4 regions of the Kitasatospora sp. NPDC059160 genome follow, and region 4 is predicted to be linked to each of the others. Evidence: riboswitches for the same ligand, from Rfam matches in the RefSeq annotation. Region 4 holds a riboswitch; each other region holds the start of a gene.

Region 1 (7,217 bases), on a different contig from region 4:
CTGGTCGTCGCGGACGAAGGACCAGGCGAGCATGGTGACCGGGCCGGTCAGCATGCCCTTGACCGGGCGGTCGGTCAGGTCCTGGGCGTAGCGGAACCAGTCGACGGTCATCGGCTGCGGGCGGGAGATGTCCCCGGCCAGGACCGGCGGCCGGACGTAGCGGGTGCCGTAGGACTGCACCCAGCCGTGCCGGGTGGCCAGGTAGCCGGTGAGCTGCTCGGCGAAGTACTGGACCATGTCGTTGCGCTCGGGCTCGCCGTGCACCAGGACGTCCAGGCCGGTCTTCTCCTGGTAGGCGACCACCTCGCGGACCTCCGCCTCCATCCGCTCCCGGTACGCGGCGGCGTCGATCCGCCCGGCGGTCAGGTCGGCCCGGGCGACGCGCAGTTCGGTGGTCTGCGGGAAGGAGCCGATGGTGGTGGTCGGCAGCAGCGGCAGTGCGAGCCGGGCCCGCTGGGCCGCGGCCCGTACGGGGTAGGGCTGGGCGCGCCGGGCGTCGCCCGGGGTGACGGCCGCGGTGCGGGCGCGCACGGCCGGGTCGCGGGTGATCGGCGAGGTGGCGCGGGAGGCCAGGTCGGCGCGGTTGGCGGCGAGTTCGGCGGTGATCGCGCCGGTGCCCTCGCGCAGGGCGCGGGCCAGCAGCGCGGTCTCGGTGGCCTTCTGCTTGGCGAAGGCGAGCCAGCGGGCGATCTGCGGGTCGATGTCGCGTTCGAGGGTGGCGTCGATCGGCACGTGCAGCAGCGAGCAGGAGGGCGCGACGTCGACCCGGTCGGCGAGCCCGAGCAGGGTGGCCAGGGTGGCCAGCGAGGCGCCCAGGTCGTTGATCCAGATGTTGCGGCCGTCGATCACCCCGGCGACCAGGCGCTTGCCGGGCAGCCCGCCGACGGCGGCGAGGTCCGCCAGGTTGGCGGCGGCCGGTCCGGTGAAGTCCAGCGCCAGGCCCTCCACCGGGGCCTTGGCCAGCACCGCCAGGGCGTCGCCGAGGCGGTCGAAGTAGCTCGCCACCAGCAGCTTGGGGCGCTCGGTCGGCGCGCCCAGCTCGCGGTAGGCCCGGGCCGCGGAGTTCAGCTCGGCCGGGGTCCGGTCCTGGACCAGCGCGGGCTCGTCCAGCTGCACCCACTCCGCACCGGCGGCCCGGAGCGCCGCGAGCAGTTCCGCGTAGACGGGCAGCAGCCGGTCCAGCAGGGTGATCGGCTGGAAGTCGGGGGCCACCCCCGGCGCCGGCTTGGCGAGCAGCAGGTAGCTGACCGGCCCGACCAGCACCGGACGGGCGCCGTGGCCGAGCGCGAGCGCCTCCCTGAGCTCGGCGACGGCCTTGGCCGGGTTCGCGGCGAAGGCGGTGTCCGGCCCCAGCTCCGGGACGAGGTAGTGGTAGTTGGTGTCGAACCACTTGGTCATCTCCAGCGGAGCGACGTCCTGGTTGCCGCGCGCCATGGCGAAGTAGCCGTCCAGCGGGTCGGCGTCGACCGCCGCCCGGTGCCGCGGCGGGATCGCGCCGACCGCCACGGTGGTGTCCAGGACGTGGTCGTAGAGCGAGAAGTCGCCGGTCGGGACCTCCTCGATGCCGGAGTCGGCGAGCTGCTGCCAGTTCCCCCGGCGCAGGTCGGCGGCGGTGGCCAGCAGCACCTCGGCGGTGACGGCGCCCTTCCAGTACCCCTCGATCGCCTTCTTCAACTCCCGGCCCCGCCCCTGGCGGGGGTAGCCGTGGGCGGTGGCGAGGGTCGCCGCGGCTGCGGACTTCGTGGTCAAGGGACTCTCCTTCGCGAGTCTGGTTCCTCAAGTGCCCGGCGACGGGGACGAGGACGCGAAGGGACGACGGACCGGACGGGCCCCCGCACACGGGTACGGCTCCGCCAGGTGTGGTCGCCGACCCGCCCTCGAGGTCACCGGATGGCCGGGCGCGAACGGTCGCACCCGGGCAGTGGCAGGTCTTCGGACTCGCGGGCCCGCCCGTCCTCCTCGAGGACCGGCACCTACTGGCCGTCGCTTCCCAGACCCGAACCGGGCCCAGTGCGTATGACGGCGGTCGTTCCCACTCACCGCTGCGGGGCAGTCCCGGACTGGCCAGTTGAAAGGCGTCACCGGGTTCCCTCTTACGACACCCCGCCTGGCGGACGGGGCGAACCAGCTGCACCCGCCACCCTACGGGCAGCCCGCCGCTTTCCGGCCGGAGAACCGCACAACCGTCCACATGATGAGACGACGTCAGCCTCCGACGACCTCGGCCTGCGACCGGGGTCAGCCTCCGGCCGCTGCGACGGCCCGGGTCAGCCGACCGCCACCCCGACCAAGCAGGTGTCGTCGTCGGTGTCGGCACCGCTGTACTGCAACAGGTGGTCCAGGTGCCCCTCGAGGCCGTCCCCACCCTCGGCGGCCAGCCGGTGCGCCCGCTCGGCGAGGGTCGTCAGGTTGCTCAGCGACGCCTGGAGGGACTCGTCGCGGCGCTCGATCAGCCCGTCGGTGTACATCACCAGGGTGTCCCCGGGCCGGAGCACGATCTCCTCCTCCTGGTAGTCCGCCTGGTCGACGGCGCCGAGCAGGATCCCGCCGAGCTGCGGGAGGGTCCGCGCCCGGCCCTCGCGCAGCAGGACCGGTGGCGGGTGGCCAGCGCGGGCCCAGCGCAGCCGCCGGGTGGCGGGTTCGTAGAGCCCGCAGACGGCGGTGGCGGTCACGTTGTCCGTGAGGTGGTGGGTCACGCTGTTCAGCCAGTTGAGCAGTTGGCCCGGTCCGGCACCGGTGGCGGCCAGGCCGCGCAGGGCGTTGCGCAACGCGACCATGCCGGTGGCTGCCTCGATGCCGTGCCCGGCGACGTCGCCGACGCAGATCAGGACGTCGCCGGTGGGCAGCACGAGGGCGTCGTACCAGTCGCCGCCGACCAGGTGGTCCTTCTCGGCGGGGCGGTAGCGCACCGCCACGTGCAGGTCGTGAAGGTCCAGCGGCCCCCGGGCGGGCGGCATGATGGCGTGCTGGAGCTGGAGGGCGAGGCGGCTGCGCTCGGCGGCCTGCTGCTCGCTCTGGGCGAGCTGGTCGCGGGTGGCGGCCAGGGCGACCTCGGTCCAGTGCTGGGCGGAGATGTCCTGGTAGGCGCCGCGGACCACGCGCAGTCCGCTGTCCGGGTCGTGCACCGGTTCCGCCACCACCCGGATGTGCCGGGTGACCCCGTCGGCGCGCTGGAGGCGGAAGGCGGTGGAGGCGGGCCGCCGGTGGTGCAGCAGCGTCCGCAGGAAGCGGCCGATGGTCTGCCGGTCGTCCGGGTGGGCGTGCTCGGCGAGCTGGTCGAGGGCGATCGGCCGGTCGGTCGGCGCGAGCCCGTGCAGCTCGAACAGGGTTTCGTTCCAGTCGATCCGACGGGTCGCCAGGTTCTCCTCGAAGCCGCCGATGCGGCCGAGGCGTTGGGCGTGCTGGAGCAGTCGGGCGACCCGCGGGGTACCGTCGTCGAGCCGCCAGACGACCACCAGGTGGGTGCCGTGCCGGCTGATGCCCACCTGGGCCCGGGCGGTCAGCGGCACCCCGTCGACCAGGGCGGCCAGCCGCATGTCCTGGGTACGGAAGGGCTCGCCGGTGGCGAAGACGTGCTCGACCATCTCGGCCAGACCGCCCGGTGCGGCCGCCAGCGGGTAGGCCTCCAGCAGTCGGCGACCCACGATGGCCACCGTCGGCCGGCCGGCGAAGTCCGCGAAGGACGGGTTGACGTGCCGGATCACGAACCGGGGCGGGAGTCCGTCGTGGTCCGGGGCGAGCCGCAGGACCAGGCAGGGGTCGAACAGTCCGTCGGCCAGCTGCCGCAGTTCGTCGAACTGGGCGTCCGCGGGATCGGTGGCGGAGAACTCCCGTCCGTCCCAGGACTCCAGGGTGGCGGCGGCCACCTCGGCGAGCGCCTCGAACTGCCGTTGCAGGGGCTGGGAGCGCTCGGGGAGTTCCTCGTTCCAGCAGAGCTCCAGCACGCCGATCAGCCGGCCGCCGACCCCGGCCGGCACGGCCAGCCGACCGCCGCGGACGTCGTGCTGGCCGATCGAGGGCAGCGAGGCGTCGGCGAGCACGGGGTAGGCGACGGTGCCTCGTTCGTCCAGCGCCCGGCGGGCCGGCGTGGGCACGCCCGGGGGTACGTGGCGCCAGCGGCGGGCCTCCTCCGGCTGGAACCCGGCGCTGCCCGCGAGGGAGAGCGAGAGGTCGGGATGGGCGGCCCAGACGGCCACCGCGGCCACGCCGAGCGGCCGCAGGGCGTGCTCCAGCATGGAGCGGGCCGCGCTCTCGGCGTCGCCGCCCGCGACAGTGTCGGCCTCGATGCTGCGCAGCCGGCGGGCGACCGGGTCCGTGGTACGGACGGCCGTACCGGCGACGAAGTCACGGGCGAGTGCGGAGATCCGGTCGGCCGCGACCTGGTTGACCAGGTCGGCGGCCAGCGCCAGGGTGGTCACCCCGGCCTGCTCGGCGAGGCCCTCCAGCTGGCGGGCGGCCTCGGTGGGGCCGCAGCGCAGCCGTTCCACCAGGACGCCGACGGCCAGCTCTACCACGGCGCGGCCCGCCGAGTCGGCCTGGGCCTGGTCGAGTTCCCGGCGCAGCCACTCCACCGTGCTGGCGAGCCGGCCCATGGCGGTCGCCGTCGGGTCCGGGTCCGGGTCCGGGTCCGGGTCCGGGTCCGGGCCGCCCGGGGCTGCCGGGCGGCCCGTCGGTTCCGGACCGTACGACGGGGACGCCTCGCCGGGCGGGGCTGCGTCGCCGACCGGCTGCGGACCGGCCGGGGTGCGCTGGGCGCCGACCCTGGGCAGGACGGTGGCCGGGTCCGCCGCCCGAGCGCGATCGGCTGCGGGCTGCTCCGGTGGGTGCTGCACGGTGGTGGGCTCCTGGGTCGTGGACGGCGGCTCCGGACGGCGACTCCGGACGGCGGCTACCGGGTGAGGTGGTGGGTGATCCGGTTGATCACCTCGTCCGCGTCCACCGGCTTGGTGATGTAGTCGCTCGCCCCTGCGGCCAGGCTCTTCTCCCGGTCGCCGAGCATCGCCTTGGCGGTCACGGCGATGATCGGCAGCCCCTCGTGCTCGGGCATCGCGCGGATCGCCGCGGTGGCCGTGTACCCGTCCATCTCGGGCATCATCACGTCCATCAGGATGACGTCGATGCCGGGGTGGGCGGTCAGCGACTCCAGGGCGGCGCGCCCGTTCTCGGCCTGGAGGACCCGCATCCCGTGCAGTTCCAGGATGCTGGTGATCGCGTACAGGTTGCGGTCGTCGTCGTCGACCACCAGCGCCGTACGCCCGGCGAGGGCCGGCCCGGTGGCGGGGCTCCAGGCCTGGACCCGGTCCCCGTCGCGGACCGACGGGAGCGCGCCGCCGGGGTGGTCGGCGCTCATGTGGAGGGCGATCCGCTCGCGCAGTTCGTCGAGGCTGGCGAGCAGTTCCAGCGGTCGCCCGCCTGGGCGGGTGACCGCGTCCGGGTGCTGGACGGCGACGCTCCGGTTGTTGTGCGCCAGCACCGGCACGGTGTGCAGCGCCGGGTCGCCCTCCATCTCGGACAGCAGGGTCGCTGCCGTGCCGTCCGGTAGGTCCAGTTCCAGGACGACGCAGTGGCAGGGGGCGGTGGCCAGCGCGGTGGCGGCTTCCTGGGCACCGACGGCGGTGACGATCTCGACCTCCCGGTGCCCGGCGGAGTAGCGGGCGAGGTCGGCGACGGCGTTCTCCGCCACCAGGGTCAGCAGCCCGCTGGGCCGCCCCTCGACCACCAGGAGCCGACGCGGCCGGCCCGCGGACGAGCGGTCGGCCGGTTCGTGGGCCTGGTCCGCGGCGGGCCGTGCGCAGACGCCGTCGTTCGGCTCCACGGCCGCCGTCGGGGCCTCGGGGACGGCGACCTCCGCGTGGACCACGGGCAGGTAGAGGGTGAAGACGCTGCCCCGGCCCAGGCTGCTCTCGACGGTGATCGCGCCGCCGAGCAGGTAGGCGATCTCCCGGCTGATGGACAGTCCGAGGCCGGTTCCGCCGTACTTGCGGCTGGTGGTGCCGTCGGCCTGCTGGAAGGCCCCGAACACGGTCTCCAGGTGCTGGGGCGCGATGCCGATCCCCGAGTCGGTGACCCGGAAGGCGAGCACCGGCACGCCGCGCCGTACGCCGTCGGGGAGTTCGGCCGCGGTGGCGGGCTCGATCCGCAGCTCGACCCGGCCGTGCTCGGTGAACTTGACGGCGTTGGACAGCAGGTTGCGCAGCACCTGCCGCAAGCGGTAGTCGTCGGTGCGCAGTTCGCCGGGGACCCCGTTGGCGGTGCGGACCGCGAAGGCGAGGTTCTTCTGCCCGGTCATCGGGCGGAAGGTGGCCTCGACGTAGTCCAACAGGGTCTGCAGCGGTACCGCGTCGACGCTGAGGTCCATCTTCCCGGCCTCGACCTTGGACAGGTCGAGGATGTCGTTGATCAGCTGGAGCAGGTCGGAGCCGGCCGAGTGGATGATGCCGGCGTACTCGACCTGCTTGGCGCTCAGGTTGCGGGTGGGGTTCTGCGCCAGCAACTGGGCGAGGATCAGCAGGCTGTTGAGCGGGGTCCGCAGTTCGTGGCTCATGTTGGCGAGGAACTCGGACTTGTACTTCGAGGCGAGGGTCAGCTGGTGGGCACGCTCCTCCAGCTCCTGGCGGGCCTGCTCGATCTCCAGGTTCTTGGTCTCGATGTCCCGGTTCTGGGCGGCCAGCAGCTCCGCCTTGTCCTCCAGTTCGGCGTTGGAGAACTGGAGCTCCTCCTGCCGGGCCTGCAACTCGGCCGACCGGGCCTGGAGTTCGGCGGTGAGCCGCTGGGACTCGCCGAGCAGCTCGTCCGTCCGGGCGTTGGCGATGATGGTGTTCACGTTGACGCCGATGGTCTCCATCAGCTGGTCCAGGAAGTCCCGGTGGACCTGGGTGAACGGCAGTACGGAGGCCAGCTCGATGACGCCGAGGACCTGCCCCTCGACCACGATCGGCAGCACGATGAGCGACAGCGACTCGGTGCGGCCGAGGCCGGAGGAGGCGGCCAGGTAGCCGGGCGGCAGGGCGCCCACCGCGATGGTCCGCCGGCTGCGCGCCGCCTGGCCGACGAAGGACTCGCCCATCCGGAAGCGGGTGGGCCGCTCGCCGTCGGGGAACGCGTAGGAGCCGACCAGTTGGAGCACCGTCCCCCCGCCGCCGTCCTCGGCGAGGTAGAACGCGCCGCACTGGGCGCCGACCAGCGGGGCGAGTTCGTCCATCACGGACTCGGCGACG
Region 2 (7,217 bases), on a different contig from region 4:
CAGCTCGGGGAAGCCGCCGCCGATGACCAGTCCGGCGGTGCCCTCGGGCAGCATCGAGGCGTGCAGCGGGTCGAACGGGACGACCTCGGTGCCCGCCGCGCCGAGCAGTTCGGCGTTCTCCGCGTACGAGAAGGAGAACGCCGCACCGCCGGCCACCGCGATCCGCGGCCGCCCGCCGACCGGCGTGACCTCCGCCGAGGCATCCCATGCTTCGGCGTCCAACGCCGGTGCGGTACGGGCGAGTTCCAGTACGGCGTCCAGATCGACCGAAGCCGCCACCAGGGAGCCCATGTCGGCAACGGCCTGCAAGGCCTCCGCCGAGCGCTCCACCGCCGGGATCAGCCCGAGGTGCCGGGACGGCGTGGCCACGGCCGCCGAGCGGCGCAGCGCGCCCAGCACGGGCACCCCGGAGCCCTCCTCCAGGGCCTCGCGCAGCAGGTGCTCGTGCCGGTCGGAGGCGACCCGGTTGAGGATCACCCCGGCGAGCCGCACCTGCGGGTCCCAGGAGGCGAAGCCGTGCACCAGCGCGGCCACCGAGCGGGACTGCGAGGAGCCGTCCACCACCAGCACCACGGGGGCCCGCAGCAGCTTGGCGACGTGCGCGGTGGAGGCCAGCTCCCCGCGCCCGGAGGCCCCGTCGAACAGGCCCATGACGCCCTCGACCACGGCGACGTCCGCCCCCGCCGCGCCGTGCAGGAACAGCGGCGCGATCCGCTCCGGCCCGCACATGAAGGCGTCCAGGTTGCGGCCCGGGCGCCCGGCGGCGAGCGCGTGGTAGCCCGGGTCGATGTAGTCGGGGCCGACCTTGTGCGGCGACACCGCCAGCCCGCGCGCGGCGAGCGCCGCGATCAGGCCGGTGGCGACGGTGGTCTTGCCGGCGCCCGAGGAGGGCGCCGCGACGACGAGGCGGGGGACGTTGTTCAAGAGGTCACCACTCGATACCGCGCTGGCCCTTGCGGCCGGCGTCCATGGGGTGCTTGACCTTGGTCATCTCGGTGACCAGGTCGGCGACCCCGGTCAGCGCCTCGGGCGCGTACCGGCCGGTGATGACGACGTGCTGGCTGCCGGGGCGGTCCTGGAGCACCGCGACGACCTCCTCCGGGTCGATCCACCCCCAGTGCATCGGGTAGGTGAACTCGTCCAGGACGTAGAAGCGGTAGGTCTCGGCGGCGAGGTCGCGCTTGACCTGCTCCCAGCCCTCCTTGGCCGCCTCCTCGCTGGTCATCTCCTGCTCGGCGGAGCGCTGGATCCAGGACCAGCCGGAGCCCATCTTGTGCCAGTCGACGGTGCCGCCCTCGCCGGAGGCGCCGAGCACGCGCAGCGCGTTCTCCTCGCCGACCTTCCACTTGGCGGACTTCACGAACTGGAACACCCCGACCGACCAGCCCTGGTTCCAGGCCCGCAGCGCCATGCCGAAGGCGGCCGTGGACTTGCCCTTCCCGGGGCCGGTGTGCACGGCGGTGATCGGCTGGGTACGGCGCTGACGGGTCGTCAGGCCGTCGTCGGGAACGCTCTCGGGGACACCCTTGGGCATGTCGGCTCAGGCCGCCTTTCGGATCGAGGTGGAGACGGGTCGGTTGGCGCGGACGAGCGAGGCCACGCCCTCCGCGCGCAGCTCGTCCAGGCTGACGGCGCTGCCGCCGAGCAGCCCGGCCAGGGTGCGGGCCAGGCCCAGCCGGACCGGCCCGGACTCGCAGTCCAGCACCACGCTCGCGGTGCCCTGGGCGGCGAACAGGGTGGCCGCCCGCTGGGAGCGGGCGAGCGCGTCCCGCCCGCCGGTGGCCCGGCCGTCGGTCACCACGACCAGCAGCGGGCGCCGGTTCGGGTCGCGCAGCCGCTCGACCCGCAGCACCTCGTGGGCGCGCAGCAGGCCGGCCGCCAACGGGGTGCGCCCGCCGGTGGGCAGGGTCTCCAGCCGGGCGGCGCCGACCTCCACCGAGGAGGTGGGCGGCAGGGCCAGTTCGGCGTCCGCGCCGCGGAAGGTGATCATGCCGATCTTGTCCCGGCGCTGGTAGGCGTCCATCAGCAGCGACAGCACCGCGCCCTTGACGGCGGTCATCCGCTGCCGGGCGGCCATCGAGCCGGAGGCGTCCACCACGAACAGCACCAGGTTGGACTCCCGTCCCTGGCGCACCTGCTCGCGGAAGTCGTCCTTGTGCAGCACCAGCGCCCGGCCGGCCCGCCCACGCGCCACCTGGTGCGGCGCGGCGGCCTGGAGGGTCGCGGTCAGGTGCAGCCGGCTGAGCGCACCCTGCGGGCGGCGGGCCCGGACGGTGTGCCCGCCGGTGGTCTCGGCGGGGGAGCGCCGGCCCTGGGCGCCGTGGCCGGTGCCCTGCACGGTGAACAGCCGCGTCCGGTACGGGTCCCCGGCCGCGACCGGTGCCGACTCCCGGGCGGGGGAGGGGTGCTGGGCCGGTACGGGCTGCGGCTCGGGCGCCTCGGTGTCCGTGGCCGCGGGCTCCGGGGCCGCGCCGTCGGCCGGCTCGGGCGCGCCGCCGCCGTCGGGGCCGCCGTCACCCGGGCCGCCGTCACCGCCCCCGTCCGGACCGTCCCCGTCGGGCTCCGGCCCGTCACCCTCCGGATCCGGCTCGACCTCCGGCTCCTCCGGCTGGGCGTGCTCCTCCAGCGTGCGGTCCAGCTGCTCCTCGTCCAACCCCGGGGCGTCGAAGGGGTTGCGGCGGCGCCGGTGCGGCAGGGCCAGCTGGGCGGCCTTGCGGACGTCCTCCTCCAGCACCTCCGTCCGCCCGGCCCAGGCGGCCAGCGCGACCGCGGTGCGGGCCATCACGATGTCCGCGCGCAGCCCGTCCACCTCGAACGCGGCGCACACCGCCGTGATCTGACGCAGCGCCACATCCGTCAGCTCGACCTTCGGGAGCAACTCCCGCGCCGCGGTGATGTGTTCGGCCAGCTCCCGCTCCTCCGCCGCGAACCGGTCGGCGAACCCGGCCGGATCGGCGTCGTAGGCGAGCCGGCGCCGGACCACCTCGGCGCGCTCGGCCGGCTCCCGGGTGGCGGCGATCTCGACGGTCAGGCCGAAGCGGTCGAGCAGCTGCGGCCGCAGCTCGCCCTCCTCCGGGTTCATGGTGCCGACCAGCAGGAACCGCGCCGCGTGCCGTACCGACACGCCCTCGCGCTCGACGTAGGAGCGGCCCATCGCGGCGGCGTCCAGCAGCAGGTCCACCACGTGGTCCTGGAGCAGGTTCACCTCGTCGATGTACAGCACGCCGCGGTGCGCCTTGGCGAGCAGGCCGGGCTCGTACGCCTTGACGCCCTCGGCCAGCGCGCGCTCCAGGTCGAGCGAGCCGACGATCCGGTCCTCGGCCACGCCGACCGGCAACTCGACCAGCTGGGAAGGCCGTTGGTGGCTCCCAAAGGTGGCGTGCGGGCCGTCCGGGCACTGCGGGTCCGGCCCGGCCGGGTCGCAGGCGAACCGGCAGCTGTCCACGACGGCGATGGCGGGCAGCAGCCCGGCCAGCGCGCGCACCATGGTCGACTTGGCGGTGCCCTTCTCGCCGCGCACCAGCACGCCGCCCACGGCCGGGGAGACCGCGTTCAGCAGCAGCCCGAGCCGCAGGTCGGCCATCCCGACGATCGCGGTGAACGGATAGCGGACCTCACTCATGCGTCACTCCCAGGTGCTCCGGGCAGGAGGAACGGCAGCGATCCGGCCGCCGGCACCCCGCCCTCGATCAGCTTCCACAACGCGTCGGTGTCCGCGTGCTCCTCGATCAGGTCGCCCAGCCGGTCCAGCCGGGACTCGCGCGCCACGGCGAACGAGGTGTCCGGCGCCGGTACGAACGCCCGGCCCGCCAAGTCGGCGACCTCGCGCAGGAGTTCACGGCGGAAGCCGTCGTTCTCCAGCGCGCCGTGCCAGGTGGTGCCCCAGACCGAGCCGACCCGGCAACCGTCCAGGAAGGGAACGCCCCCCTCGACGGCCACCACCCCGTGGTGGATCTCGTACCCCTCCACCCGCTGCCCGTACGCCTCGCCGACCGGCCGCGCCAGCACCTTCTCGACGCCGAAGCGCACCCGGGTCGGCAGCAGCCCGAGTCCGTCGACCACACCGGCCTTCGACTCGACCTCGTCCTCGATCGAGTGCGCCAGCATCTGGTAGCCGCCGCACACCCCGAGCACCGGCCGCCCGGCCGCCGCCCGCGCCTTCAACGCCGGCTCCAGGCCGCGCTCGCGCAGCCAGGCGAGGTCCGCCACGGTCGCCCGGGTGCCGGGCAGCACCACCAGGTCGGCGTCGGCCAGCTCCTCCGGCCGGGTCGCCCAGCGCACCAGCACGCCCGGCTCCTGGGCCAGCGCGTCCAGGTCGGTGAAGTTCGACAGGCGCGGGAAGCGCACCACGGCGACCCGCAGCACGTCCGCCCCCAGCGGCCCGCGCCCGTCCACCCGGTCCACCACGGTGGACAGGTCCAGCGAGTCCTCGGCGTCCAGCCACAGGCCCGGCAGCATCGGTAGCGTGCCCAGCACCGGACGGCCGGTCAGCTCGTGCAGCATCTCCAGCCCGGGCGCCAGCAGCCGGGCGTCACCGCGGAACTTGTTGACGAACCAGCCGGCCACGTGCCGCTGGTCCTCCGCCGACAGCAGCGCCAGCGTCCCGTACATCGCCGCGAACACCCCGCCGCGGTCGATGTCCCCGACCACCACCACCGGCAGCGCGGCGGCCGTGGCCAGGCCCATGTTGGCGATGTCCCGGTCGCGCAGGTTGATCTCGGCGGGGGAGCCGGCGCCCTCGCACACCACCACGTCGTAGCGGGCGCGCAGATCGGCCAGGCACTCCAGCGCGCGCTCCAGCAGGACGGGCTTGCGCTCCCGGTAGTCCAGCGCGCCCACCTCGGCCACCGGCCTGCCCAGCAGCACCACCTGGCTGCGGCCGTCCGCGCCCGGCTTGAGCAGCACCGGGTTCATCGCCGCCTCCGGCTCCACCCGGGCGGCCTGCGCCTGCATCGCCTGGGCGCGGCCGATCTCGGCCCCGTCGGCGGTGACGAAGGAGTTCAGCGACATGTTCTGCGCCTTGAACGGCGCCACCCGCACGCCCTGGCGGGCCAGCCACCGGCAGATCCCGGCCGTCACCACGCTCTTGCCCGCGTCCGAGGTCGTCCCCGCGACCAGCAGTGCGTTGGTCATGCCCCACCCCTCTTCCTCATCAGCATGCGCAGCAGGACGTGCCCCGCGACCGTCGTACCCAGCGCCAGCGCGCCCACCCGCCGGGACAGCGTGCAGGCCCGCTCGATGTCGTCCACCGTCACCGGCCGCAACTCCGCACCCAGGACGGGCCGGTGCTCCACCCGCTCCCCGTACCGCAACGTCCCGCCCAGCCGGACCCCGACCGCCCCCGCGAAGGCCGACTCGGCCTGGCCCGCGTTCGGGCTCGGGTGCGCGGAGCCGTCCCGGCGCCAGACCCGCCAGGCGGTCCGGGGCTCGGGCGCGGCGGCCACCGTCAGCAGGGCCGTCAGCCGGGCGCCCGGCCAGCCCGCCACGTCGTCCAGCCGGGCCGAGGCCCAGCCGAAGCGGGCGTAGCGGGGCGAGCGGTGGCCCACCATGGCGTCCAGGGTGTTCACCGCGCGGAACGCCAGCAGCCCCGGCGTGCCCGCCAGGGCACCCCAGGCCAGTGCGTTCACCACGGCATCCGCCGTGTTCTCGGCCACCGACTCGACCACCGCCCGGGCGATCTGCTGCCCGTCCAGGGCACTCGGATCCCGCCCGCACAGGTGCGGCAGCCGCTCCCGGGCCGCCGTCAGGTCGCCCGCGGCCAGCGAGCGTCCGACGGTGCGGGCCTCCCGGGTCAGCGAGGTGCCGCCGAGCACCGTCCAGGTCGCCGCCGCCGCCAACGCGGCCCGGCCCAGCGGACGGCGCCCGACCGTACGGTCCAGGGCGAGCGCGCCGGCCGCGACCGCACCCACGCACACCGCGGTGTACCCGGCTCCTGCTGCCCGGTCGTCGCGCCACAGCCGCCGCTCCAGCCGCCCCGCGGCCGTGCCGAACAGGGCGACGGGGTGGCCGCGGCGCGGGTCGGCGTACCGGGCGTCGGCGGCGTAGCCCACGAGCGCGCCCAGGCCGAAGGCGGCGGCGCGGGTCAGCGGGCGCACAACATCGAGAAGCCGGGGATCCAACCGGGCGGGGCAGCCTGCATCGCGTGGGTGTCCTCACTCAGGGTCCGCGCCCTGGATCGACGTACCGGGGGCGAGAGTCTCCTGGCTTCCGGGTCCGACGCACCCCCGGGCCTTCCAACGGCCCCTGACGGTCCGCCGTGGCACTTTCCGAGCGTGCTCCCCGGTGACAGTGGCGGGACCGCGCCGGACTCGCACCGGCTTCCTCTCCATGCCTCCGTTTGGCCCCAGGATCCCATCACGCGCCCGAACCGGGAGTCAACCGAGGTCACGGAGGGGTTGGTCACACGACGCACCCGCCCCCGCCCTGTGCGATCGCCCAGTACCACCGAGAGCCCGGCGCCCCCGCTTCGTGCGTTCGGCGGCTGGGGCCGCGCCGCAGGCCACGCCTACGGTTCGGCCATGCGCCGCAGAAAGCCCCCCGTCGCCGCCCCCGCCCCGGTGCCGTTCTCGCCGGAGGCCGCCCGGGCTCACCGAACCGGCCTCGGGCTGACCCCCGAGCAGGTCGCCGAGGGCATGGCCGCACACGGCGTCCGACTGCTGCCCGGCCACGTCCTCGCCTGGGAGGACGGCGTGCTGCGCCCCGGCGAGACCGAGTTCATCGCCCTGGCCCGCGCCCTCTGGTGCCCGGCCGCCGCCCTGATGCCCGGCCACCCCGTCAGCCTGCGCGACCACCGCCTCGCCCGGGAACTCCCCCCGGAAACCGTCGCCGAACGGGTCGGCATCCCCCTGCCCACCTACCGCCAGGCCGAACTGACCGGCGACTGGGACGGCGACCCGGACCAGACCCACGCCCTCGCCCAGGTCCTCGGCCTGCGCCTCACCGAACTCGTCGAGGCCACCGGCCGCCGCGAGACCCTCGACGCCCTGCTCCGCCAGTGCGTGGCCGGCCGCTGGCAACCCCACCTCCGCCCGATCGCCCGCCTCGTCCCCGTCCCCGAACCCGACCTCGCCGCCGTCCTCCCCGTCCTCCACCAGGAACACCACATCCCCTCCCACTGGGGCACCACCACCCACCCCACCACCCCCACCCCACCCCTCACCCCCCGCTTCTGGCACCTCCTCAGCACCCACCACCCCACCATCCCCGTCTGACCACCC
Region 3 (7,217 bases), on a different contig from region 4:
GGAGAGCCAGTCGGTCTGCCGGTAGCCGTCCTTCCAGGCCACCTTGTCGACCTGCCCCTTGTCGTCGGGCATCACGTAGCCGGCCATCCGGTCGGCGAGGCCGAGGGAGAGCATCAGTTCGGTGATGTTGACGTCGTTGGTCACCACCCGGGCGGGCTTCTGCGCGAAGGTGAGCCGCTCGCCGCAGTTCGTCACGGTCACCGGGTAGTGGCCGGAGGCGGTGGCGGCGCCGGGGCGGGGGGCGATCTCGGCGCCGCAGGCGGTCAGCCCGAGGGTGAGCAGGGCGGTGGCGGCAACGGCCTTGGTGCGCATACGGGTTCCTTCGGATCGGAACGGTCCCGGGGATTCGCGGGGGGTCAGGCGAGACGGTCGAACAGCAGCTGGAGGGCGCCGGTCCCGGGGTGGCGGACGGGGGTGGCCCGGACGCCGAACACCTCGGCCAGCAGTTCGGGGCGGAGCACCTCGTGGGGCTCGCCGGCGGCGACGATCCGGCCGGCCTCCAGCACGTACAGCCGGTCGCAGTGGCCCGCCGCCAGGTTGAGGTCGTGCAGGGCGGTGAGCACCGTCGGCCCGGCCTCGCTGGCGAGTGCCAGCACCTCCAACTGGTGGGCGATGTCGAGGTGGTTGGTGGGCTCGTCCAGCACCAGCAGGCGCGGTTCCTGGACGAGCGCGCGGGCGATCAGCACCCGCTGCTTCTCGCCGCCGGACAGGCTCGGGAAGGCGCGTTCGGCGAGGTGGTCGGCCCGGACCCGGCGCAGCGCGGCGGCGCAGCGCTCCCGGTCCCCGGCGGTCGGGCCGGCGGCGAGGCCTCGCCGGTGCGGCAGCCGGCCCATGGCGACCACCTCGGCCACCGTGAACTCGAACTCGGCGGGGTGCTCCTGGGTCAGCGCGGCCACCCGGCGGGCGGTGTCGCGGGCGGTGAGCGCGTGCAGGTCGTCGCCGCCCAGCCTGACGGTCCCGCCGGCCGGGCGCAGCACCCGGTAGACGCAGCGCAGCAGGGTCGACTTGCCGCTGCCGTTCGGGCCGATCAGTCCGATCACCTGCCCGGCGGCGGCCGTCAGGCTCACCTCGTGGACCAGCCGGGCGCCGGCCAGTTCCACCGAGACGCCGTCGACCCGCAGGTCCTCCGCGCCGGTCGAAGGGGTCGGGCCCGTCATCGCCGGCCTCCGAAGGCCTGGCCGCGGCGGCGCATCATCAGCAGGAAGGCGGGCACCCCGAGCACCGCGGTGAACACCCCGACGGGCAGTTCGGCGGGCGCCAGCAGGGTGCGGGAGGCGATGTCCACCCAGACCAGCAGCAGCGCCCCGGCGAGCGGCGCGATCGCCAGCACCCGGCGGTGCCCGGCGCCGACCAGCATCCGGGCCAGGTGCGGCATCAGCAGTCCGACGAAGCCGATCGCCCCGCTGACGGCGACCACGGTGCCGGTGACGGCGGCGGTGACCACGAACAGTTCCCGGCGCAGCCGGTCGGGGTCGACGCCGAGCGAGGCGGAGGTCTCGTCGCCCATCGCGAGCGCGTCCAACCGTCCGGCGGCGCAGGCCAGGTAGGCCAGTCCGGCCAGGACGGTGGCGGCCGCGATCGGCACCGAGCCCCAGGTGGCGCCGCCGAGGCTGCCGAGCAGCCACATCATGGCGTCCCGGGCGGCCTCGGCGTGGTCGGCGGAGAAGACCATCAGGGTGGTCAGGGCGGAGAAGCCGTAGGAGAGCGCGGTGCCGGTGAGCACCAGCCGCAGCGGGGTGAGCCCGTACGCGGTGCGGGCGGCGAGGTAGACCAGCACCATGGCGAGCAGCGCGGAGCCGAACGCGGAGACCGAGATCGCCCACACCCCGAGCGAGGCGAAGGCGCCGAGCAGCAGGACGGCGTTGGCGCCGACGGCGGCGCCGGAGGAGATGCCCAGGACGAAGGGGTCGGCGAGGGCGTTGCGCACCAGGGCCTGGACGGCGACCCCGGTGGCGGCGAGCCCGCCGCCGACCACGGCGGCCAGCAGGGTGCGCGGCAGCCGCAGCTCCCAGACGATCGCGTACGCCGCCGCGTCGCTCGCGTCCAGCCGTCCGCCGGTCAGCCCGGCGCCCAACAGTCGCAGGACGTCCGGGAGTTCGATTCCGGAGGCGCCGAGCGCGACGCCGCAGACCAGGGAGAGCAGCAGGGCGGCGGCGAGGCCGAGGGCGAGCGGGAGGGTCGGTATTCGGCGGACGGGGTCACTCACGGGCGGGCGCGCCTTGCCTCGGGCCGCGGGTGTGCCGGGGCGGGCGCCGGCCGGGGCCGGGCCCGGGCGCCTTCCCCTCGCAGTCCACGGCGAGTTGTCGGGAGTCCAGCGGCCGGGGGCGATCGGGCTGGCCCGGCCCCGGGACCGCGGGCCGTGCTCACCGTTGCGGGTCAGCGCCGGATTCTCACCGGACTTCCCCCTCGGACGCCCTGGCAGCATAACAGCCACTCAGGGTAGGCAACCCTTACCGGGGTCCGTTCCCGGGGCGGGGGCACGGGAACGCACGACCGCCCCCGTCCGACGGTGCGGACGGGGGCGGCCGGGTGGCGACGCGTCAGGCTCAGGCCTGCTTGGTCTCCCAGAAGATCTTGTCGACCTCCGCGATCAGGTCCAGCAGGGCCTGGCCGGTGGCCGGGTCGGTGGACGCCTTGGCGGCCGAGGCGGCCTTCAGGGTGTCGTTGATCAGCTGGTGCAGCTGCGGGTACTTCTCGAAGTGCGGGGCCTTGAAGTAGTCGCTCCACAGCACCGAGATGTGGTGCTTGACGGCCTCGGCGCGCTGCTCCTTGATGATGATGGCGCGGGCGCGGAAGTGCGGGTCCTCGTTGGCCTGGTACTTCTCCTGGGTGGCCTTGACCGACTCGGCCTCCAGCTTGGCCTGGGCGGGGTCGTAGACACCGCACGGCAGGTCGCAGTGGGCGTGAGCAGTGGCACGCGGTGCAAACAGACGAGAGAACATGGGAGTCCTTCCTTAGATCGTCTTCCCGCGCCCGAGATTACCCTTCCGGCCTCCGGGTTTCGCGGCCGGGCGGTGGGCCTAGGGCGAAAGACGGACCCGGAACCGGGGTAATCCGGACATCGAACGGATGACGGTCCGTACGGCAGACTGGGGCGGTCGGTCCGGGAGGAGGAGCCATGGCGCGGAGCGCGGAGCCGCAGGGCGGCGGGCAGGGCGGCGCGGTGCCGTTCGGGCTGGTCGACGTGACGGGCCCGTCGATGGTCCCGACCCTGCGCGAGGGCGACCGGCTGCTGGTCCGCTACGGGGCGCCGATCCGGCCCGGCGCGGTGGTGCTGTTCCGGCACCCGTTCCAGCAGGACCTGCTGGTGGTGAAGCGGGCCGCCGAGCGCCGCCCGAAGGGCTGGTGGCTGCTGTCCGACAACCGTCCGGTGGACAGCGACAGCCGCAGCTACGGCCCGGTCCCGGACGAGCTGGTGCTCGGCCGGGTGCTGCTGCGGCTGCGGCCGAGCCCCGCCTGGCTGGCGCCGGGCCGCGGGCTGGAGCGGCTGCTGCTCGGCCCCCGGCTGGCCCGGGTGCCGGGCCTGGCCCGGCGGTTCGGGGTCTTCGTCGACGAGCTCTGAGCCCCGGCCGGCTACTGCCCGGTGCCCAGCGCGGCCTCGGCCTCCAGCCGCTTGCGGGCCCGGTACGCGGCGACGTTGGCGCGGGTCGCGCAGCGGTCGGAGCAGTAGCGGCGGGAGCGGTTGGTCGAGGTGTCCAGGTAGGCGTTGCGGCACGGCGCGGCCTGGCAGATGCCGAGCCGGTCGGCGCCCAGTTCGGTGAGGTGCACGGCCAGGCCCATGCAGGCGACGGCGCTGAAGTGCGCGGTGGCGGTGGGCGAGTTGTCGGCCAGGTGCAGGTGCCAGCGCGGCCGGCCGGCGTCGTCCAGGTAGTCGTGCCCGGAGACCAGCGGGCTGACGGGGTACTCCATCAGCAGGCTGTTCAGCAGGTCGACGGACCGGATCTCGTCCCCCTCGGCGGCGGCCTCGAACACTCCGCGCAGCCTGGTCCGCACCGCCCGCAGCCGGGGCACGTCGGACTCGTCGGCCAGCGCGGCGGCGCGGGAGGAGTCGGAGAAGAGGGCGCGCACGGCGTCCACCGAGGTCAGCGTGTCGGTGCCGCGCTCGGGTTCCTCGGTGTTCACCAGCCGAACGGCGAGGTCGGCGTACGAGGCGAGCTCCACGGCGGTCCTTCCAGTGGTTGCGTAACGGGCCCGGATGGTTCCGGTAACGGGCTGGGCGCTTCCAGCCTATTACCCGGCTGGGGAAAACGTCGGCGCCCGGCAGGAAGTCGTCTGCCGGGCGCCGACCGTACGGGCTCAGAGGACCTTGGAGAGGAAGGCCCTGGTGCGCTCGTGCTGGGGGTTGGTGAGCACCTCGCGGGGGTTGCCGGACTCGACCACCACACCGCCGTCCATGAACACCAGGGCGTCGCCGACCTCGCGGGCGAAGCCCATCTCGTGGGTCACGACCACCATCGTCATGCCCTCCTCGGCCAGGCCGCGCATGACGTCCAGGACGTCGCCGACCAGCTCCGGGTCGAGCGCCGAGGTGGGCTCGTCGAAGAGCATCAGCTTGGGCTTCATGGCCAGCGCGCGGGCGATCGCCACGCGCTGCTGCTGGCCGCCGGACAGCTGCGAGGGGTAGTTCTTCGCCTTGTCGGCGAGGCCGACCCGCTCCAGCAGGGCCATCGCGCGCTCCCGGGCCTCGGCCCTGCTCTCGCGCTTGACCTGGACCGGCGCCTCGATGACGTTCTCCATCGCGGTCATGTGCGGGAACAGGTTGAAGCGCTGGAAGACCATGCCGATGTCGCGCCGCTTGACGGCGACCTCGCGGTCCTTGAGCTCGTGGAGCTTGTCGCCCTTCTGCCGGTAGCCGACCAGTTCGCCGTCCACCCAGAGGCGGCCGCCGTTGATCTTCTCCAGGTGGTTGATGCACCGCAGGAAGGTCGACTTGCCGGAGCCGGACGGGCCGATGAGGCAGAACACCTCGCCCTGCTTGACCTCCAGGTCGATGCCCTTGAGCACCTCGACCATTCCGTAGGACTTGTGCACGTTCTCGGCCCGGACCATCGGCTCACCGGTGGACGCGGAGTCGGTGGGGGTCTTGCTCAGATCGGTCATACGTGACCACCTCCCTCGAGCCCCGGGACGACGTCGGCGGTGGTCTTCGGGGCGGGCTTCCCGGCGAACAGGCCCCGCAGTCGCTGCAGCGGGGTGGGCGGGAGGGTGCGGTTGGAACCTCGGGCGTAGTGGCGCTCGATGTAGTACTGGCCGATGGTCAGCACCGAGGTGAAGAACAGGTACCAGAGGCTGACCACGATCAGCAGCGGGATGTTCTGGTAGTTCCGGGAGTAGATGACCTGGCCGGCCCGGAAGATCTCCTCCAGGGAGATCACGGAGACCAGCGAGGTGGTCTTGAGCATCGAGATGGTCTCGTTGCCGGTCGGCGGGATGATCACCCGCATGGCCTGCGGCAGGACGATCCGCCGCATGGTCTGGAACCGGCTCATCCCGAGCGCGTGGGCGGCCTCGGTCTGGCCCTCGTCGACCGACTGGATGCCGCCGCGGACGATCTCCGCCATGTAGGCGGCCTCGTTGAGGCCGAGGCCCAGCAGGGCGGCGACGAAGGTCGGGATCAGGACGTTGGTCTCGCCGGACCAGAACTCCGGTCCCCACGGTACGCCGATCGACAGCTTGGCCCAGATCAGGCCGAGGAAGTTCCAGAACACCAGCTGCACCAGGACCGGGGTGCCGCGGAAGATCCAGATGTAGACCCAGGCGGTGCCGGCCAGCAGCGGGTTCGGGGAGAGCCGCATCACCGCGAGGATGATGCCGCCGACCACACCCATGAGCATGGAGAGGGCGGTCAGCTCCAGTGTCACGAGCAGCCCGTGCATGATGCTGTCGTGGAACAGGTACTGCCCGACGATGTCCCACTTGAAAGCGGGGTTGGTGAAGAGGGCGCTCAGCAGCATCGCCGCGAGCAGGGCGATGACGACGGCACCCGCCCAGCGTCCGGGGTGGCGGACCGGGACGGCCTTGATGGTCTCAGGCCGTCCCTTCGGCGCCGTCCCCTTGTCCAGAGAGTTCACGGTGTGGCCTCGGGGGAGAGATGAAGCGTACGAGGGGTCAGCTGGTGGCGCCGTTGACGACGGACTTGTCGAGGGCACCGGCCTCGACGCCCCACTTGGTGAGGATCTGCTTGTAGGTGCCGTCGTCGATCAGCGACTGGACGGCGCCCTGGATCGCCGGGGTGAGCTTGGAGCCCTTGGCGAGGGCGACGCCGTAGGGGGCCACGCCGTAGGTGTCGCCGAGCTTCTCCAGCTGCCCGCCGGACTGCTTGATCGCGTAGTCGACGACCTGGGAGTCGGCCATCATCGCGTCGTCGCGGCCGGAGACCACGGCGTTGGTGACGTCCGTCTGGAGGTCGAACTTGTCGCCCTCGTTCTGGATGCCCGGCTTGCCGGCCTTGGCGCAGTCCGGGTTGCGGGTGTCCTTGATCTCGTCGGCCTGGGTGGTGCCGGTCTGGACGGCGACCTTCTTGCCGCAGAGGTCCTTCGGGTCGACCTTGCCCGGGTTGCCCTTCTTGACCGCGATGGCGCTGCCCGAGTTGAAGTAGGTCACCATGTCGACGACCTGCTCGCGCTCCTTGTTGTCCGTGAAGGACGACATGCCGAGCTGGAACTTGTTCGACTGGATGCCGGGGATGATCGCGGTGAAGCCGGAGTCCTGGACCTCGGCCTTGAGGCCGAGCTTGGCGGCGATCGCGTTGGCGAGGTCGACGTCCATGCCGATGACCTTGCCGCTGTCGTCCTTGAACTCGTCCGGCGCGTACGAGGCGTCCGCGCCGACCAGGAGCTTCCCGGCCGACTTGACGTCGGCGGGGACGAGGGCGGCCAGCTTGTCGTCGGCCTTGACCGTGTTCACGGTCGCGGAGGCGTTGGGGGCGCCGCTGCCGTCGCTGCTCTTGCTGCTGCTACAGCCGGTCAGTGCCAGGGACACGGACACGGCAGCCACGCCGGCCGCGAAGAGGCGGGTGCGCTGGGTACGGACGGTCATGAGGGGGATCTCCTCCTGGGGAGAGAAATCGGGCGGAGCGCGCCGCGGGAGCGGCGCACCGGGGCAGCTGGCCGTACGGAGCCGTACGGGTGGTCACTCGCTGTACGTCGTCGTACGTGCGTTGCCGGGTGGTGCAGTTGCCTGGGCGCAGGTGGCCGCCCAGGGTGGTGCGGGTACTG
Region 4 (7,217 bases):
GGCTGGGCACCGGCGCCGAAGGACCAGCCCTCGACGTCGCCGGGTGCCGGGTTGTAGCTGCCCGCGCCCAGGTTGCTGTACGACCAGGGGCCGCCGTGCTGGGCGTGCCAGTACGACCAGTAGGCGCTGCCGGTCGGGTTGGTGCAGGTCGTCGGCAGGGCGTTGATCGTGCAGACGAAGCCCGGGAAGCGCGGGTGGAAGGAGTACGAGAAACCGGCCCCGGTCAGCGCGGCCAGGCCGCTGGCCGGGTCGCCGGGCGCACAGCCGGTCTGGACGCCGCCGCCGACGGCGGTGAAGTCGACCACGACGGTGACCCCGGTGGTGCCGGTGCAGGCGTCCGCCCGCGCCTGCGGGGCCTGGACGGCGGAGACGCCGAGCAGGCCGGCCGTGAGGGCCGCCGCAGCGGCGATCGACCCGAGCGTACGGCGGGCCGGGCGGGCACGGCGGGCCGGGCGGACCGCGGTGAAGGTGTCGGTCATCGGTGAAATCCTCCTGGAGTCAGGCTCGTTCAGCGCACGGCCGTGGGCGTGGCCGTGTCCCTGGCCGTGTCCGTGGCCGGGCAGGCGAGGGTAGGGGCGCCGGGGCGTGCACCGGCGGCGGACAGCGTGGCCAGCGGGGTGCCCGCGAGGCCGAGGACGGCCTGTGCCGTGGCCCGGGCACCGTTGCCCGCGTTGAAACCGCTCGCGTCGTAGGCGACGGCGCCGCGGACCGCCTGGTCGGCGGAGCAGTCCTGCTGGAACTTGACCAGCCGGCTCCAGCCCTTGAACCCGGCGGCCAGGCGCCCGCCGGAGAACAGCGCCTGGGTGGCCAGGCCGGTGGTGTTGGCGTTGGAGGCGGTCGCCCCGGCGGCCGCGAACCCGCCGTCGCCGTTCTGGTGGGCGGTGAGCCAGCCGAGTCCCGTGTTCGCCTTGGCGGCGCGACCGGTGGCGGCGAGGGCCTGGACGGCGAGCGCGGTGGCGTCGGGGTCGCTGGTGCAGGCGGCCTGGCCGAAGGAGACCGGGAAGCCGCCGTCCGCGCACTGGCTGTTCGCCAGGAAGTCGACGGCCGCCGCCGGGGCGTCACCGGGCGTGCGGTGCAGGGCGATCAGGGCGAGGGACTGGCCGAAGGCGTTGCTGTAGTCGCCCCACTGGGAGCGGTCGGAGAAGCGGCCTCCGGCGGTCTGCAGCGAGCGCAGCCGGGCCGGCAGGTCGACGCCGCCGAAGGCCGTCGGGTCCCCGCCGCGGACCTCGACGGCGAGCAGCAGCTTGGCGGTCGCGCCCGCATAGGCCTCGGTGGTGCCGTCGCCGAGGTAGCCGCTGATGATCTCGGGCTTCGCCAGCCAGGCGGTGGCCTTCGCGGCGGCGTCGTCGGAGCTGCGCGAGGCGGCGAAGGCCAGCACCGCGTCGATGGTCAGGCCCTGGTCGGGGTAGGCGGTCCCGTTGAAGACGGACTCGAAGTGGTCGCCGCCGACGAGCTGGCGGGCCAGCCAGCCGCCCGCGGCGGCGTCGGGGCGGAACGTCGCGGACGAGGTCGGGGCGGCGGGCGCGGCACTCGCGGCGGTGGCCGCCGGAAGCGCGGCGGCAAGGGCGAGAGCGGGTATCGCGAGCAGACCGAGGGTGCGGCGGAGCGCGGGCATGGAGACCTTTCCGGGCCCGCACACAGGGGCCCGGAGGGCCTCGGCGACGCACCGGGCAGCCCTCTGAGCTCCGGCCCGCAGACCACGACGGGAGGAGTGGACGACACACCTCCGCCGACGGGTACTCGGGCTCGCCACCGACGCGGAGTCGGAGGCCTACCGTTGCGGGTCAGCGCCGGACTCGAACCGGACTTCCCCCGAGGGCGGAGTCACAACTTGACGGCCCATCATGGCGACACGGAAAAGATCCGGTCAAGGGTTCGAGCGCGACACCACGCTGCCCGGCACCCGCCGTCGCGACGCGCGCTCCTCTCCCCGCCGTCCTGGCCAGGTCCTCAGGGACGGCAGAATGGCTCCCATGCGGCACATCTTCGTCATCGGCATCGGCGCGGGCGACCCCGACCACCTCACCCTGCAAGCGGTCCGGGCGATCGGTCGCACGGACGTGTTCTTCATCCTCGACAAGAGCGAGGAACGACAGGACCTGATCCACCTGCGGCGCCGGATGCTGACCGAGCACGGCCGGCCCGGGCACCGGGTGGTCGAGGCACCGGACGCGGAGCGGGACCGCACCACGCCCGCGTACACCGCCGCCGTGGACGACTGGCGCCTCCGGCGCGCCGACCTGGTCGAGCGGCTGGCCGCCGAGCACCTCGGCGAGGGCGAGACGGGTGCCTTCCTGGTCTGGGGGGATCCGGGCCTCTACGACAGCGTCATCGCGGTGGTGGAGGACGTACGGGCCCGCGGCGCGGTCGCGTTCGACTACGAGGTGGTCCCAGGCATCAGCAGTGTCTCCGCGCTCGCCGCCGCCCACCGCACCACCCTGACCCGGGTCGGCCGCCCGGTGCAGATCACCACCGGCCGCCGCCTGGCCGAGGGGTTCCCCGAGGGGGTGGACGACGTGGTGGTGATGCTCGACGGCCGGGCCGCCTTCACCGGCCTCGACCCCCAGGGACTGGAGATCCACTACGGCGCTTACCTCGGCACTCCCGACGAGATCCTGGTCGCCGGGCCGTTGACCGAAGCCGCCCCACGGATCCGCGAGCTGCGCGAGTCGGCACGCGAGCGCAAGGGCTGGATCATGGACACCTACCTGCTGCGGCGGTCGGAGGGCTGACCGGCGTGCGCCGCCCCGGGCGAGGGGGCTGCGCACGCGCGGACCGTCAGCGGTGCTCGAACTTCGGCGCCCGCTTCTCGGCGAAGGCGGCCATGCCCTCCTTCTGGTCCGCCGTGGCGAACACCGAGTGGAACAGCCGGCGTTCGAAGCGGACGCCCTCGGCGAGCGTCGTCTCGAAGGAGCGGTTGACGCTCTCCTTGAGCATGACCGCCGCCGGGGTGGACATCGCCGCGACGGTCTCGGCGGACCCGGAAGACGGTGCTGGTGATCGAGTGGCTCACGATCGCCACCGGGGTGATCCAGCTGCTCTCCCGCGGCTCGATCATCTCGCTGGCCGGCATCGATCGCGGGCATCATCGTCCTGGCGTACAGCTCCGCCGAGGGCAAGGAGTGGTTCACGGTCCGAAGGGCCGATCATCAGCGCCGGACGCCGGGTTGTCGACGTCGGGGGCGTGAGCGCGGTACGTCGGGCTCTGGCGGGTGCGGTGCTGGAACGGGATCTCCGCTGCGCAGGAGCGCCGGGGCCGTCCGGCATCATCAGCGAGGCTACGAGTTCGTCGGGATGTAGTCGTAGCAGTACTGCAAGCCGCCCTGCGGATTGATCTGCCAGTACGAATTCCACAGGGCGGTACCGGTCTTGGGCCCGACGATGCCGTCCCTGCTGAGGCCGTTGCCGTACGCGCGCTGGAAGTCCTCGACCATGCCCTCCGTATCCGGCCCGAAGTCGCCGTCCACGGCGATCCTGTGGCCGAGGCCGACACCGTTCAGGAAGGCCTGAACACACGAAACCGCGGGTCCGTGCGACCCCTTCTGCACGTAAGGGGCGGTGGTGGAGGCCTCGGCCGTTCCGCTGAGGCCGACGACCACGGACAGTGACAACGTCACGCCCGCAGCGACACGTGCCAGTGCGCGTGCTCTCATAGCGACTACATCCATTTCTGGGGCCATCCCCCGGTGGCTCTGGTGATGACGAAGACCAGTCATCAGCGCCAGGGATCCTACCTGAAATGATCAAGAAAGAAACCAGTCAGGCTGCCCATCCAGTGGGCGAGCTGGACGTCGCCGGTGGTGCGGCCGCCGCCGGCGGTGACCGGAATCCGGTGGGTGAGGGTCGCGCACCACTTGCGGGGCCAGGGTCAGGGCCGCCCGTCCCCACCGGGGGCGACGACCTGCCCGACCCAGCCCCAGAACCTTCGGAATGGACCGAGGAGAGAACGTGCGCGAAGCACACACCAGGGAGGCGCACGGCCCGAGGCGGCAGCGTCGGACGAAGACCACCCGGGAGAGGAGTGGGGCCGGTCTCACCGCAGCGAGACCGGCCGGAGGACAGGAGCGGCGCGCCGAGTCCGGGGGGTAACCTGCGCGCCGCCGGCCTGTCCACACACCTCCGGCTACCCCCGTGCCACCACTTCATGCACCACCGGGCCGTCGTCGGACGGCCGTTCCGCCTCCTCGCTCCCGGCACGACGCCCGCCCGGAACGCCGAGGGCTGCTGCACACCCGGTACCGGGGGCCGTACGGGAGCCGGAGGTCGGGGCGACGGGGCCGGGTGCAGCCCCGAGCGGTCGTCGCGCGCCGTCGTCCCGCGGCGCGGCGTCGTGGATGCCACGGCACGTCACCAGGGCTGCTGCCCGATCGGATCGTCACCGTCCGGTGGCCCTTCGGCCGGGGCGACGCCGTGGTGGTACAGCAGCAGCGCGACATCGTCCTCGTAACCGCCGGGTGGGGCCAGCGTCTGCATCAGCCGGTCGGCGAGCCGGTCGAGCGGGAGTCCGACGTTCTCGGCGAGGGCCCGGGCGGCGTGCTCGACGCTCTCGGGCAGCGGGACCCCGCGGCGTTCCGCCAAGCCGTCGGTGGCCAGCAGCAGGACGGAGCCGGCCGGGAGCACCGCGACGGCCTCCGGCCTGACCGTGTCGGGGGCCACGGCGAGGGGCAGCGACCGGCCGTCGTCGAGCAGGACGGTCCCGCCGTCCGCCAGCGCGACGATGCCGGGCGGGTGAGCGGCGATCGAGTACCGAAGGACACCGGTGACCGGGTCGAGGACCGCGCAGAAGACGGTGGTGCACAGGGCCCCGGGGACGCCGGCGGCGAACTCGTCGAGGGCGGCGAGGGTGCGGGCCGGGCTGCGGTCCTGGAGCAGCAGGGCACGGCACGCGCTGCGCAACTGGCCCATGACGGTGGCGGCTTCGATCCCGCGGCCGACGCAGTCGCCGACGACGATGCCGATCCGGCCGTCGCGCAGGGGGACGGTGTCGTACCAGTCGCCGCCCACCTCCAGGGGGCGGGTGGCCGGTTCGTAGCGGACCGCGAAGTCCTGCGGGAGATCGGCGGGGCCGAGGATGGCGCGTTGCAGGGCGATGGCCGTCTCGCGCTGCTGATCGATCCGGTGGGCTCGGGCGAGCCCTTGGGCCAGACGACCGGCGAGCAGGGTGAGGAGCAGTTCGTCCTCGCGGGTGAAGGGCCGGCGTCCGCCCAGCTCGACCAGCAGGGCGAGCGGGCCGGCCGGGTGCTCCAGCAGGACCACGGCCCCGCCCGGCACTGCCATCGGCGCGAGCATCGGGGCTCCCGCCACGGCCGCGAGATCGCGGTGCCGGGGAACGGCCGCCGCCTCCTGGGCGGCCGGGGCCCAGGCGACCGGCACCGGTGCGGCTTCGCGGGGCAGCAGTACGGCGAGCACCCGTTCCGCGTCCCACAGGGCCCGCAGTTCGGCCACGGCTCCGTCGAGGGCCCCGGCGACGCCGACCGCGTCGGCGACGATCTCGCCCAAGGCCGCGACCGCACCCTCGCGCCGGATCGCGTGGTACTCGGCGGTGACGTCGCGGAAGGTTCCCACGGTGACGGTGGTCCCCGTGTCGGGGTCCTGGACGCGGTTGCAGGCCGCTTGCACCCACAGCCGCTTCCCGTCGGCGTGCCGCACGGACAGGGTGGCACGGCCGCCGTCCCCGGAGACGAGGCGGGCGAAGGCGCGCGCCGTCCGCCGGTGCGCGTCGGGCTCGGTGTCGGCGTCCGGCCACCACGGGTGGGGCGGGGCGCTGGGGAGGTGTTCGGGGCCGTGGCCGAGCAGTGCGGCGAAGGCCGGGTTGGTCTCGACGACGGCGCCGTCCCCGTCGCAGACGAAGAAGGCGTCATGGAGGGAGTCGACCAGCGCGGTGCGCCAGCGGGCGTGTCGGCTGCGGACCCGGGACAGGTCGACGATCGAGCGTACGTGGGCGAGGAGTTCGGCGGCGGCGAAGGGCTTGACCAGGTAGTCGTCCGCGCCCGCCGCCAGTCCTTCGACGGCGGCCTCCTGTCCGGCCCTGGCGGAGAGGAGGAGGATGGGCACCCCTGCGGTGCGGGAGTCGGTCCGCAGGGCCTGGGCCAGGTGGAGTCCGTCCAGACCGGGCATCATCACGTCGCTGACCACCAGGTCGGGGAGGTGGGCCCGGGCCGCGGCGAGTGCGCGCCGACCGTCGGCAACCACGGTGACCAAGTGGCCGGCGCCGCGCAGGATGCGCGCGAGGTAGCGGCGCATGTCCGCGTTGTCGTCGGCGACCAGCACGCGGGTGGCGGCCGCGGCGGTCGCGGGGGAGCCGTCCCGGGAAGGGTCGGCGTACCGGCCGTCGGGCTCCTCGGCGTCCTGGAGCCAGCCCAGGGCCTCCTGAAGGTAGGACTGCGCCCCCGGGGACGGCGGACCGGAGCTGGCGGGCTCCGTCGGCCGCGCCCCGGGGCGGAGCGGCAGGGCCGCGGTGAAGCTGCTGCCCTCGTCCTCGACCGACACGGCGGTGAGAGTGCCCCCGTGCAGTTCGACCAGTTCCCTGGCCAGGGCCAGGCCGATGCCGCTGCCCTCCTGCGAGCGTGCCCGGGGATTGTCCACCCGGTGGAACCGTTCGAACAGGTGCGGGAGCTGGGCGGCGGGGATGCCGGTGCCGGTGTCCTGCACCGTCAGTTCCGCGCGCCCGTCCACCGCGCGTACCCGCACCCGCACCGCGCCTTCGGGTGTGAACTTGAGGGCGTTGCTGAGCAGGTTGAACACCACCTGCTCCCAGAGTCCCGTGTCGAGCGCGACCGGGGCCGGCAGGGGCGGGCAGTCGACCTCGAACGCCAGGCCCGCCGCCTCCATCGCGGAGCGGAAAACGGACGCCAGGTCGGCGGTGACCGCCGAGAGGTCGACGGGCACCGGAGCCGCCCGCAACCGTCCCGCCTCGATGCGGGAGAAGTCGAGCAGGGCGTTGACGAGCCGGCCCAGCCGCAGGCCGTTGCGGTGGACGGCCTCCAGATCGGCCCGGACGTCCTCTCCGGCGTCGGCCAGCCGTCGGCGGAGGTCCCCGACCGGACCCGTCATCAGGGTCAGCGGGGTGCGGAACTCGTGGCTGACGTTGGAGAAGAACGCGGTCTTCGCCCGGTCCAGTTCGGCGAGTTCCTCGGCACGCCGCCGCTGCGCCTCGTGGTCGCGGGCGCTGGCGATCCCGGCGGCCAGGTGGCCCGCGACGAGGCCGAGGAAGGCGC

What was found. A riboswitch is a leader RNA that binds a small molecule or an ion and turns the genes downstream of it on or off. The one in region 4 is predicted to bind cobalamin.
Region 1: linked by a shared signal. The riboswitch ahead of metE (5-methyltetrahydropteroyltriglutamate--homocysteine S-methyltransferase) and the one ahead of ACFXOZ_RS01160 (peptidase) in region 4 are both predicted to bind cobalamin.
Region 2: linked by a shared signal. The riboswitch ahead of ACFXOZ_RS30475 (cobalamin biosynthesis protein) and the one ahead of ACFXOZ_RS01160 (peptidase) in region 4 are both predicted to bind cobalamin.
Region 3: linked by a shared signal. The riboswitch ahead of ACFXOZ_RS17715 (FecCD family ABC transporter permease) and the one ahead of ACFXOZ_RS01160 (peptidase) in region 4 are both predicted to bind cobalamin.

The regions. Positions count from the first base shown of each region.
Region 1 covers NZ_JBHZCN010000011.1:42,411-49,627, reverse strand. The annotation lists gene metE (5-methyltetrahydropteroyltriglutamate--homocysteine S-methyltransferase) at 1-1,749, opposite strand, end outside; cobalamin riboswitch at 1,927-2,096, opposite strand; gene ACFXOZ_RS06895 (SpoIIE family protein phosphatase) at 2,268-4,832, opposite strand; gene ACFXOZ_RS06890 (HAMP domain-containing protein) at 4,889-7,217, opposite strand, start outside.
Region 2 covers NZ_JBHZCN010000085.1:130-7,346, reverse strand. The annotation lists gene ACFXOZ_RS30495 (cobyrinate a,c-diamide synthase) at 1-924, opposite strand, end outside; gene cobO (cob(I)yrinic acid a,c-diamide adenosyltransferase) at 929-1,534, opposite strand; gene ACFXOZ_RS30485 (putative cobaltochelatase) at 1,541-3,622, opposite strand; gene ACFXOZ_RS30480 (cobyric acid synthase) at 3,619-5,133, opposite strand; gene ACFXOZ_RS30475 (cobalamin biosynthesis protein) at 5,130-6,086, opposite strand; cobalamin riboswitch at 6,194-6,325, opposite strand; gene ACFXOZ_RS30470 (transcriptional regulator) at 6,519-7,211, shown strand.
Region 3 covers NZ_JBHZCN010000036.1:63,702-70,918, forward strand. The annotation lists gene ACFXOZ_RS17705 (ABC transporter substrate-binding protein) at 1-312, opposite strand, end outside; gene ACFXOZ_RS17710 (ABC transporter ATP-binding protein) at 357-1,157, opposite strand; gene ACFXOZ_RS17715 (FecCD family ABC transporter permease) at 1,154-2,206, opposite strand; cobalamin riboswitch at 2,302-2,447, opposite strand; gene sodN (superoxide dismutase, Ni) at 2,547-2,942, opposite strand; gene sodX (nickel-type superoxide dismutase maturation protease) at 3,119-3,562, shown strand; gene ACFXOZ_RS17730 (CGNR zinc finger domain-containing protein) at 3,574-4,161, opposite strand; gene ACFXOZ_RS17735 (amino acid ABC transporter ATP-binding protein) at 4,297-5,100, opposite strand; gene ACFXOZ_RS17740 (amino acid ABC transporter permease) at 5,097-6,071, opposite strand; gene ACFXOZ_RS17745 (ABC transporter substrate-binding protein) at 6,109-7,038, opposite strand.
Region 4 covers NZ_JBHZCN010000002.1:27,778-34,994, reverse strand. The annotation lists gene ACFXOZ_RS01165 (flagellar hook-length control protein FliK) at 1-479, opposite strand, end outside; gene ACFXOZ_RS01160 (peptidase) at 509-1,615, opposite strand; cobalamin riboswitch at 1,714-1,862, opposite strand; gene cobF (precorrin-6A synthase (deacetylating)) at 1,974-2,732, shown strand; partial or broken gene ACFXOZ_RS01150 (enoyl-CoA hydratase-related protein) at 2,779-2,976, opposite strand; gene ACFXOZ_RS01145 (peptidoglycan-binding protein) at 3,279-3,617, opposite strand; gene ACFXOZ_RS01140 (SpoIIE family protein phosphatase) at 4,348-7,217, opposite strand, start outside.